One region of the Kitasatospora sp. MMS16-BH015 genome, then DNA from elsewhere that is predicted to be linked to it. Evidence: riboswitches for the same ligand, from Rfam matches in the RefSeq annotation. Region 1 holds a riboswitch; the other holds the start of a gene.

Region 1 (4,204 bases):
GCGGTTTGGTGGTGAATGTCCGCTTTCCCCGGCCCGTCCCGTGGATCCGGACGGGCCGGGGGCGGGAGCCGACTGCAGGCCTGTCGGCGTAATGTCCTACGATCTCCGCCATGAGCACCGCAGCGATCCCGGGCGCACCACTGCCCGTCCGTACGCCAGGCTCCCGTGCGCGGGGGCGCCACCGTCGTCCCGAGCGCCCGGAGGTCCCCGCCGGCGCACCGGCTCTGGTGCTGGCCGTGCCGGCCACGGCCGGGCCCGAGGCCCGCCCCGTCGTCGAGGAGCTGCTCTCCGTCGTGCGCGGCGAGCAGCCGGGCATCGAGGCCACCGCCGCCTACCTGGACGGCTCCCCCGCGGAGGAGGGCGCCGCCACCGTCGCCGGGCTGCTGGCCGCGGCCGCCGAGGCGGGGCTGCCCGCCCCCGTGCTGGTGCCGCTGCTGGCCGGCCCGCACGAGTACCTCGTCGAGCTGCACAAGCTGGCCGCCGAGCACGGGGCCACCGTGACCGACACGCTCGGCCCGCACCCGCTGCTGGCCGAGGCCGTGCACGTCCGCCTCTCCGAGGCCGGGCTGGCCCGGGCCGACCGCGCCCGCCTGTTCGCCATCACCACCGCCGCCGACGGCGTCGTCCTCACCACGGTGGGCGGCGAGGAGGCGGCCGCTGCGGCCGGCATCACCGGCGTCCTGCTGGCCGCGCGGCTCGCCGTGCCGGTGGTGGCCGCCGCGCTCGACGTGCCCGGCTCGGTCGCCGCCGCCGTCGAGCACCTCCGGGCCACCGGCTCCCAGCGCCCGGCCCTGGCCCCGCTGGTGATCGGCCCCGAGGCCGACCCCGAGCTGCTGGCCACCGCCGCCGAGGAGACGGGCTGCCCCGGCGCCGCCCCGATCGGCGCCTACCAGACCGTCGGCCAGCTGATCGCCTCCACCTACCTGGCCGCCCTCCCCACCCCTCCCCCGGCCGAAGAGGCCGCCGAGGAAGCCCCCACCGCCTGACGCGCCACCCCGAAGGGCCCCGGACACCCGTCCGGGGCCCTTCTCCGTGCCCGGGAGCCACCCGGCCCTCGGACCCGGCCCTCGGACCCGGCCCCGGGAGGCCCTTCGACCCCGTCGACGGCGGGACCTTCGACCCTGGCGGCCGGTCTTTGCCGGTGGTTTACCCGTTCGAGACCTTGGCGGGCGGGGGCGGAATCGGCGTCAGATCCCGGGGCTGAACGGATGCCAGCTTTCCGCTGCGGCACGGGTTTTGACGGTGTGCGAGCGATCGAACCTGACGTGTCGGAAATTCGATGCAGGTAAACGACTTGAAGATGATCTGTGATGGCGATCACAGTGTTTGCAGATTCAACTTAAGTCTGCTTAATGTCCTCCCGTTCGTGGTCACACGGACCCAGCTCATCCGGGACGCCGAGTCCTGCCGCCGGGCGAGCTGGAAACGCGAAAACGCACCACGGCAGGGGCGGGGGAACCAGGTAAGTCGCCCGGCAGCGGTCCTCGGACCGCGACCGGGCTTGGGGTGAAGCCGTGCAGCCGCACGGCCGGGCAACTCCAGCCCGAATCCGACAGCTCACCTCGCAGGCGTGGGAGAGGAACGCTTCTTCATGCTGCCCATCAACGCGACCAAGCGTGCCCGCCGCCTCATCGCCGCCACCGGCGTCGTCGGCCTCGGCCTGACCATCCCGTGCCTGACCGCCGGTGCCGCCTCGGCCGCCTCGGTCTCCACCTGGGACAAGGTCGCCCAGTGCGAGAGCAGCGGCGACTGGTCGATCAACACCGGCAACGGCTTCTACGGCGGCCTCCAGTTCACCTCCTCCACCTGGGCCGCGTACGGCGGTCACGACTACGCCGCGCAGGCCAACCAGGCCACCAAGGACCAGCAGATCTCGGTCGCCGAGAAGGTGCTCGCCGACCAGGGCCCCGGCGCCTGGCCGGTCTGCTCCATCCAGGGCGGTCTGACCCGTGGCGGCGAGACCCCGCAGGTCGACACCTCCGCCAAGTCGAGCGCGCCGGCCGCCAAGGCCGACAGCAGCAGCTCCGACTCGGCCGCGCAGTCGGCCCCCACCGCGCAGTCCGGCTCCAAGTGGGGCCACCGCGGCCAGGGCGACTGGGGCCAGAAGCCGGCCGCCGCTCCCGCCGCCGCCGGCAGCTACACCGTGGTCGAGGGCGACTGGCTCTCCACCATCGCCCAGAAGAACAACGTCCAGGGCGGCTGGCAGAAGCTGTACGACCTGAACAAGTCCGTCCTCACCGAGGGCCCGGACACCATCTACCCCGGCCAGCACCTGAGCCTCGGCTCCGCCGTCGCCACCCCGCAGCAGGCCCCGGCCCAGGCCGCCCCGCAGCAGCAGGACGCGCCCAAGGCCACCACCCGCACCACCTCGGCCAAGCGCTCCACCCCGCAGGCCCAGGCCCCGGCCAAGGCGCAGACCCAGGCCCCGGCCGCCACCGGCAGCATGGCCGCCGCGATCTCCTTCGCCGAGTCCAAGCTGGGCCAGGCCTACGTCTACGGCGGCACCAGCGACGGTGGCTGGGACTGCTCCGGCCTGACCCAGGCCGCGTTCCGCCAGGCCGGCATCTCCCTGCCGCGCGTGGCCGCCGACCAGGCCGACGCCACCACCCGCGTCTCCCTGGACAACCTGCAGCCGGGCGACCTGCTCTTCTGGTCGAACAACGGCAGCAACTCGGGCGTCTACCACGTCGCCCTGTACGTCGGTGACGGCAAGTACGTCGAGGCCGCCAACCCGCGGGCCGGCGTGAAGACCGAGACCGTCGCCAACTGGGCGCCGGACTTCGCCGGTCGCATCTGACCGCAGCAGTAGCGCACCAATAGCGCACCAGGGCCCGCCCCCTCCCCAGGGGGTGGGCCCTTGCGCATGGATCGACCAATTCCTCGGCCGTGGCCGCGGTACCGGCCGTGGGCGGCCACCACGCGGCGCCCGCCCACTGCCGGTACCGCGGCCACGGCCGGTCTGACCAGCCATGACGTGACCGGCAACGGATTGCCGGTCGTCTGTCCTGCCGCCCGCCCCCTCTCCGGGCCAGCATGGGTTCCGCCGATCCACGGCACCTGTGATGTCATGCCCATGTTTGACGATCGTCCGAGGGGACAACTCGATGAAGCCGAACCGCACCACGCTGGCCGCCGCGGCCCTGGCCGCGCTCGCCGCCCTGGCCACCACGGCGCCGGCCCGGGCCGACGTGCCGAGCGCCCAGGCACTGCTCCAGGCCGGCGCCCGCCAGGGCGTGGCCGACGGCTACCCGGCCGTGGTCGGCCTGGTCCGCAGCGGCGACGCCGTGCAGTACGTCGCCGCCGGGGTGAAGGACCGCGCCACCCGTACGCCCGCCGACCCGAAGGCCCAGTACCGGATCGGCAGCAGCACCAAGGCCTTCACCTCCACCGTGCTGCTCCAGCTGGAGGCCGAGGGCCGCCTCTCGATCGACGACACCGTCGCCAAGTGGCTGCCCGGCGCGGTCAGCGCCAACGGCTACGACGGCTCGAAGATCACCATCCGTCAGCTGCTCAACCACACCTCGGGGCTGCCGGATTACGCGGCCGACGCCGCCTTCGCGTTCAACTACGGCGCCGACCTGCAGCCCGACCAGGCCTTCGCCCCGCAGGCGCTGGTAAACCTGGCGCTGCGTCAGCACGCGCCCGCCTCGGCCCCCGGCCAGACCTGGGGCTACGCCAACACCAACTACGTGCTGGCCGGCATGGTGATCACCGCGGTGACCGGCAACAGCCCGGCGGCCGAGATCCAGCAGCGGATCATCACCCCGCTGGGGCTCACCGACACCACCTTCCCGACCAGCGACCCGAGCCTGCACGGCAACTACCTGCACGGCTACGAGTACCCGCTCGGGTCCTCCTTGGTGATCCTCGACGTCACCGTCTCCAACGTGCAGACCTTCGGCGCGGCCGGGGCCATGGTCTCCACCCTGGACGACATGGCCGCCTTCAGCCGGGCGCTGGTGACCGGCAAGCTGCTGCCGCCCGCCCAGCAGACCGAGCTCACGACCACCGTGCCGAGCAGCCTCGGGGGCTACGGCCTCGGGGTCATCCACAAGCAGCTGCCCTGCGGGCAGTGGGCCTGGAGCCACGGCGGCGACGTGCTCGGCTACGACAGCGACTGGCTGAGCAGCGAGGACGGCACCAGGCAGGTCCTCCGCGCGAACACCGAGTACCACCTGGTGGGCGGCCCCACCAGGGGCCAGCA
Region 2 (4,204 bases), 370 kb from region 1:
GGCGAGGATCCGGCGCACGGTGGCCTGGCCGATGCCCGAGCCCGCGCCGGTGATCAGTACGCGGCGGCCCTCGAAGCGGTTCATGGTGCTCTCCTGCAGGTTCTGTGCGGCTGGGGCGGATTGCTGCCGCTCCTGCACCGTACGCCTGAATGACACGTCGTGCCACTTCTGCACCGGGCGTCGATCTGACGGTTAGACTGCAGTCGTGCCAGAGACCACCCAGCGCCCCTCCCTGACCGAGCGCCGCAAGGCCGCCACCCAGCAGGAGATCGCGCTCGCGGCCGCGATGCTCTTCGCCGAACACGGCCCCGAGGCGACCACCGCCGAGGACATCGCCCGGGCGGCCGGGATCTCGCTGCGCACCTTCTACCGGTACTTCCGCACCAAGGAGGACGCCGTCGCCCCGCTGCTCTCGGCGGGCGTGCGGGACTGGATCGAGGAACTCGCCGCCGCCCCGGCCGAGTCTGGCCTCACCGAGGCGCTGGAGCAGGCCGCCGGGCGGGCTCTCACCCCGGCCCCCGGCCGCCCGGCCGAGGCGCTGGACTGGGTGCGCGGGCTGCTCCGGGTGATGGCGGACGCCCCCGATCTGCTGGCCGTCTGGCACCGCGTCCACCACGCCTCCGAGCTGGCCCTGATCCCGGTGCTCGCCCCGCGCACCGGCGCCGACCCGCTGGAGGCCCGCCTCGCGGCGGCCGCCGCCAACACCGCCATGCGCGTCGCCCTGGAGACCTGGGCCGCCTCCGAGGCCCCGGCCGCCGAGGCCGCCGCCCTCGCGGCCCGCTGCCTGCGCGAACTCACCGCCGGCCTGAAGCCCTGACCCCGGGGCACGAACCCGCAGTCTTGACCCCGGTCAACGAAGAAGCGCCGCCCATCGACGGCAGGTCGAAGGGCGGCGCTCAGGCGTGCGGGGGTTCAGAGGCTCTCGGGTGTGACCAGGCAGAACGGGTGGCCGACCGGGTCGGCGTAGACCCGGTAGCCGACCGGCTTGTCCGAGCCGTCCAGCAGGGTGGCACCCAGGGCGAGCACCTTCGGCTCGGCCACGTCCAGGTCGGGCACCAGGACATCCAGGTGCAGCTGGGCCGGGTGGGCCGCCTCCGGCCAGCGCGGCGGGTGGTACTCGGGCACCTGCTGGAGCGCGAGCACGGCCCGGCCCGCCGGGTCGGCCAGCACCACGTACTGGCCGGTGTCCACGGTCGGGGCCAGCCCGAGCAGCTCGCGGTAGAACCCGGCCAGCGCGGCCGGGTCGGGGCAGTCGACGGTGACGACGTGCAGTTCTCCGATCATGGGCAGCACTCTGCCCGAACCGGTGATCACCGCACCAGGGCCGCTCCGGGCCCGACGGCCCGTCAGGCCAGCTGCTCCAGCTTGCCGGTGTGCAGCTCGCCGACCCGGCCGCCCTCGCCCTCGTACGTCCAGAACGCGCGCACCGTCATCTCGTTCAGGTCCATCAGGTGGCTCACCGTGATGCCGCCCGCCTCCGTCCAGCTGACGAAGTACAGCTCGGGGCCGACCTGGGCCACGTGCAGCGCCACGTCCTCCCACTGGCCGGCCGACTCGCCGAGGCCCTCCCAGCGGAGCCGGGTGCCGTCGGCGGAGTAGGCGTTGCGGAAGGCCGCGCCGTTGTCGACCTGGAACAGGTAGGTGTGTCCGGCGAAGCCGGGCAGGGGCGCGGTCATCTGCGGGGTGTCTCCGTCTCGGGCGGTGGCGGCCTGCGCCGGTGTGGTCGGACGCAGGCCACCAACTTATCCGAACCGGCGGTGTGAGGTGCGTCGCTTCGCCATCGAACTCCTTGGCCGGGCTCCGACGAGCTGCGTACCTTTCACAGGTCGTCCGCCTCCAGCGGACCCTGCCGCCGGGACGCCGAATCCCACCCACCCGACGGCCGGTACCCGAGCACAGAGAAGAGCGGGCGGGAGCGGGGGAACCAGGTAAGTCGCCGTATCCCCCTGCCCCGCTGCCAGCGGGCGCCGCCGGGCCGGCTAGGGGTGAAGCCGCTCCCACACGCGGCCGGGCTACCCGTGTGCCCGAACCCGACAGCTCACCTCGCAGGCGTTCACAGGGCTGACCACCATGCGCATATCCATCACCCCTGCCCGCTTGGCCGCCGTGGCCGGCACCGCCGCCCTCGTGGCCGTCCCGCTGGCCGGCCAGGCCCAGGCCGCCGTCGGCGTCTCCCCGGACCGGCTGACCCCGACCGCGCTGACGGCGGGCCGGGCCGGCACCGCCTCGCTGACGGTGCACTCCACCTCCTGCTTCACCGCCAAGACCCTCGGCGTCGGCGTCCGCGACGCCGCCGGCCAGAACCTGGACTTCCCCGGCTCCGCCTCGAACGTGCGGATCTGCCCCGGCGGAGTCTCGATCACCACCGGCGCCCGCGCCCTCCCGGCCGGCAGCTACACCGAGTTCGGCTTCTGGCAGGACCTGTCCGGCGGCTGGCACAACCTGCCCGCCCGCACCCTCACCGTGTCGGGCGCCACCGTGGCCCCGACCCCCACGCCCACCCCGACGCCCACCCCGGCTCCCGCGCCCACGCCCACCCCCAGCCCGACCCCCACGCCGTCCACCGGCTCGCCCGTCCCGGGCAAGCAGCTGACCTGGTCGGACGAGTTCAACGGCCCGATCGGCTGGGGCTCGCGCTGGGTCGGCGACAAGACCAGCGCCTACCGCTACGGCAACCACAACCCGGACGACAACAAGCTCGACTGGCTGGCGCCGAACAACGTGAGCGTGGCCGGCGGCGTGGCCACCTTCACCGCCACCCCCTCCAGCCACACCCTGGAGAACGGCAGGCAGGCCTGGGACACCGGCTTCCTCACCACCGAGGGCTCGACCGAGGGCTTCCAGGTGAAGACCGGCGACTACGCCGAGACCCGGGTCAAGCTCTCCGACGGCCTCGGCGCCTGGCCCGCGCTCTGGACCTGGAAGAACGGCAACGGGGAGATCGACTCCTTCGAGTACCACCCCGACAACCCGAACCTGCTGGAGCTCACCAACCACGTGAAGTCCGGCCAGAAGTACTACACCGACGCCAGCGCCATCGCCAAGGACCAGTGGGTCACCGTCGGCACCTACTACGGCGCCAACTCGGTGGACTGGTACGTCAACGGGGTCAAGGTCTTCTCGGACCAGACCGGGGTGGGCGCCGACTGGTCGGCCTACCTCAACCTCAACCTCTCCGTCGGGGCCGGGGAGTACCACCCCGGCCCGTCCGGCTCGGCGCCGCTGACCATGGCCGCCGACTACGTGCGGGTCTACCGCTGACCGTCAGCTCACCCGCAGGGTGAACGGCGTGGTGTTGTTGCCGGGGTGCCGGTCGTCCGCGCTGATCACCCGGACGTGCCCTTGGGTCACCGTGCCCGGGGGCACGCTCGCACCCGCCTCCACCGGGACGAGGGCGGTGGCGGTGCGGCCCTGGGCGAGGCCTGGCCCGAAGGTGCAGCTCACCAGGAGCGGGGTGGTGGTGCAGCCGGCCGGGAAGGTCGGGGGCAGCAGGGTGAACCCGGCCGGCACCTCCACCTCCAGCGTGAACGGGGAGGCCGTGGTGGCCGGCCCGTCGTTGGCGACGAAGGCGTGCACCACCGTCTGCCCGCCGGGGGCCACCGCATCAGGATCGATCCTGACCACTTGGAGGTCGGAGTTCGAGGGCAGCGCCTGCGCCCCCGCAGGGCCGGCGCCGAGCGCCGCCAGGGCCAGCGCCGCCGCTGCCGCCATCGCCAGACGGACCATGCCGTTCACCTTTCACTTCCAGCACCCGATCGACTACCCAGTGTAGCGGCGTAGGCTGGTTCGTGTCCGGTTTTTTCCGTGGACCGGTGGAGGTGGGCGACATGGGCGGACAGGTGTTGAGCGAGGTCAGCGCGGTGGTGCCGAACGACCGCGAGGCCGAACTGGTCACCTCCTACCGGGAGCTGATCGCGGGCCCGCTGCCGGACGGCCTGGTCCGCACCGAGCTGCTGCGCGGCGCGGACGGGGCGTGGCGGATCCAGAGCCTCTGGCGGGACAAGGCGGCGCTGGAGGCCGTTCGGGCGAACCCGAAGCTGGCCGCCGCGCCCAAGCTCTTCCGGGACGTGGGCGCGGAGCCGCAGCTGTCCGTCTACCAGGTGACGGCCACCCAGACCGGCGCCCTGATGATCTCGTAGCCGCCCGGCCCGGCCTCAGGGGGCCAGGACCTGACCGAGTCTGGTCGCGATGTGCCGCATCACGG

The links. Region 1 has a riboswitch for cyclic di-AMP ahead of CFP65_RS42255 (transglycosylase family protein). Riboswitches for the same ligand answer to the same signal wherever they lie in the genome.
Region 2: another riboswitch for cyclic di-AMP. It lies ahead of CFP65_RS41410 (glycoside hydrolase family 16 protein); the one in region 1 lies ahead of CFP65_RS42255 (transglycosylase family protein).

What each region holds. Positions count from the first base shown of each region.
Region 1 covers NZ_CP025394.1:7,783,889-7,788,092, reverse strand. The annotation lists gene CFP65_RS33455 (hypothetical protein) at 111-986, shown strand; cyclic di-AMP (ydaO/yuaA leader) riboswitch at 1,425-1,586, shown strand; gene CFP65_RS42255 (transglycosylase family protein) at 1,571-2,797, shown strand; gene CFP65_RS33445 (serine hydrolase) at 3,105-4,204, shown strand, end outside.
Region 2 covers NZ_CP025394.1:7,413,151-7,417,354, forward strand. The annotation lists gene CFP65_RS31715 (SDR family NAD(P)-dependent oxidoreductase) at 1-84, opposite strand, end outside; gene CFP65_RS31720 (TetR/AcrR family transcriptional regulator) at 206-817, shown strand; gene CFP65_RS31725 (VOC family protein) at 913-1,284, opposite strand; gene CFP65_RS31730 (adenylate cyclase) at 1,347-1,676, opposite strand; cyclic di-AMP (ydaO/yuaA leader) riboswitch at 1,925-2,068, shown strand; gene CFP65_RS41410 (glycoside hydrolase family 16 protein) at 2,071-3,261, shown strand; gene CFP65_RS31740 (hypothetical protein) at 3,265-3,726, opposite strand; gene CFP65_RS31745 (hypothetical protein) at 3,828-4,139, shown strand; gene CFP65_RS31750 (IclR family transcriptional regulator) at 4,155-4,204, opposite strand, start outside.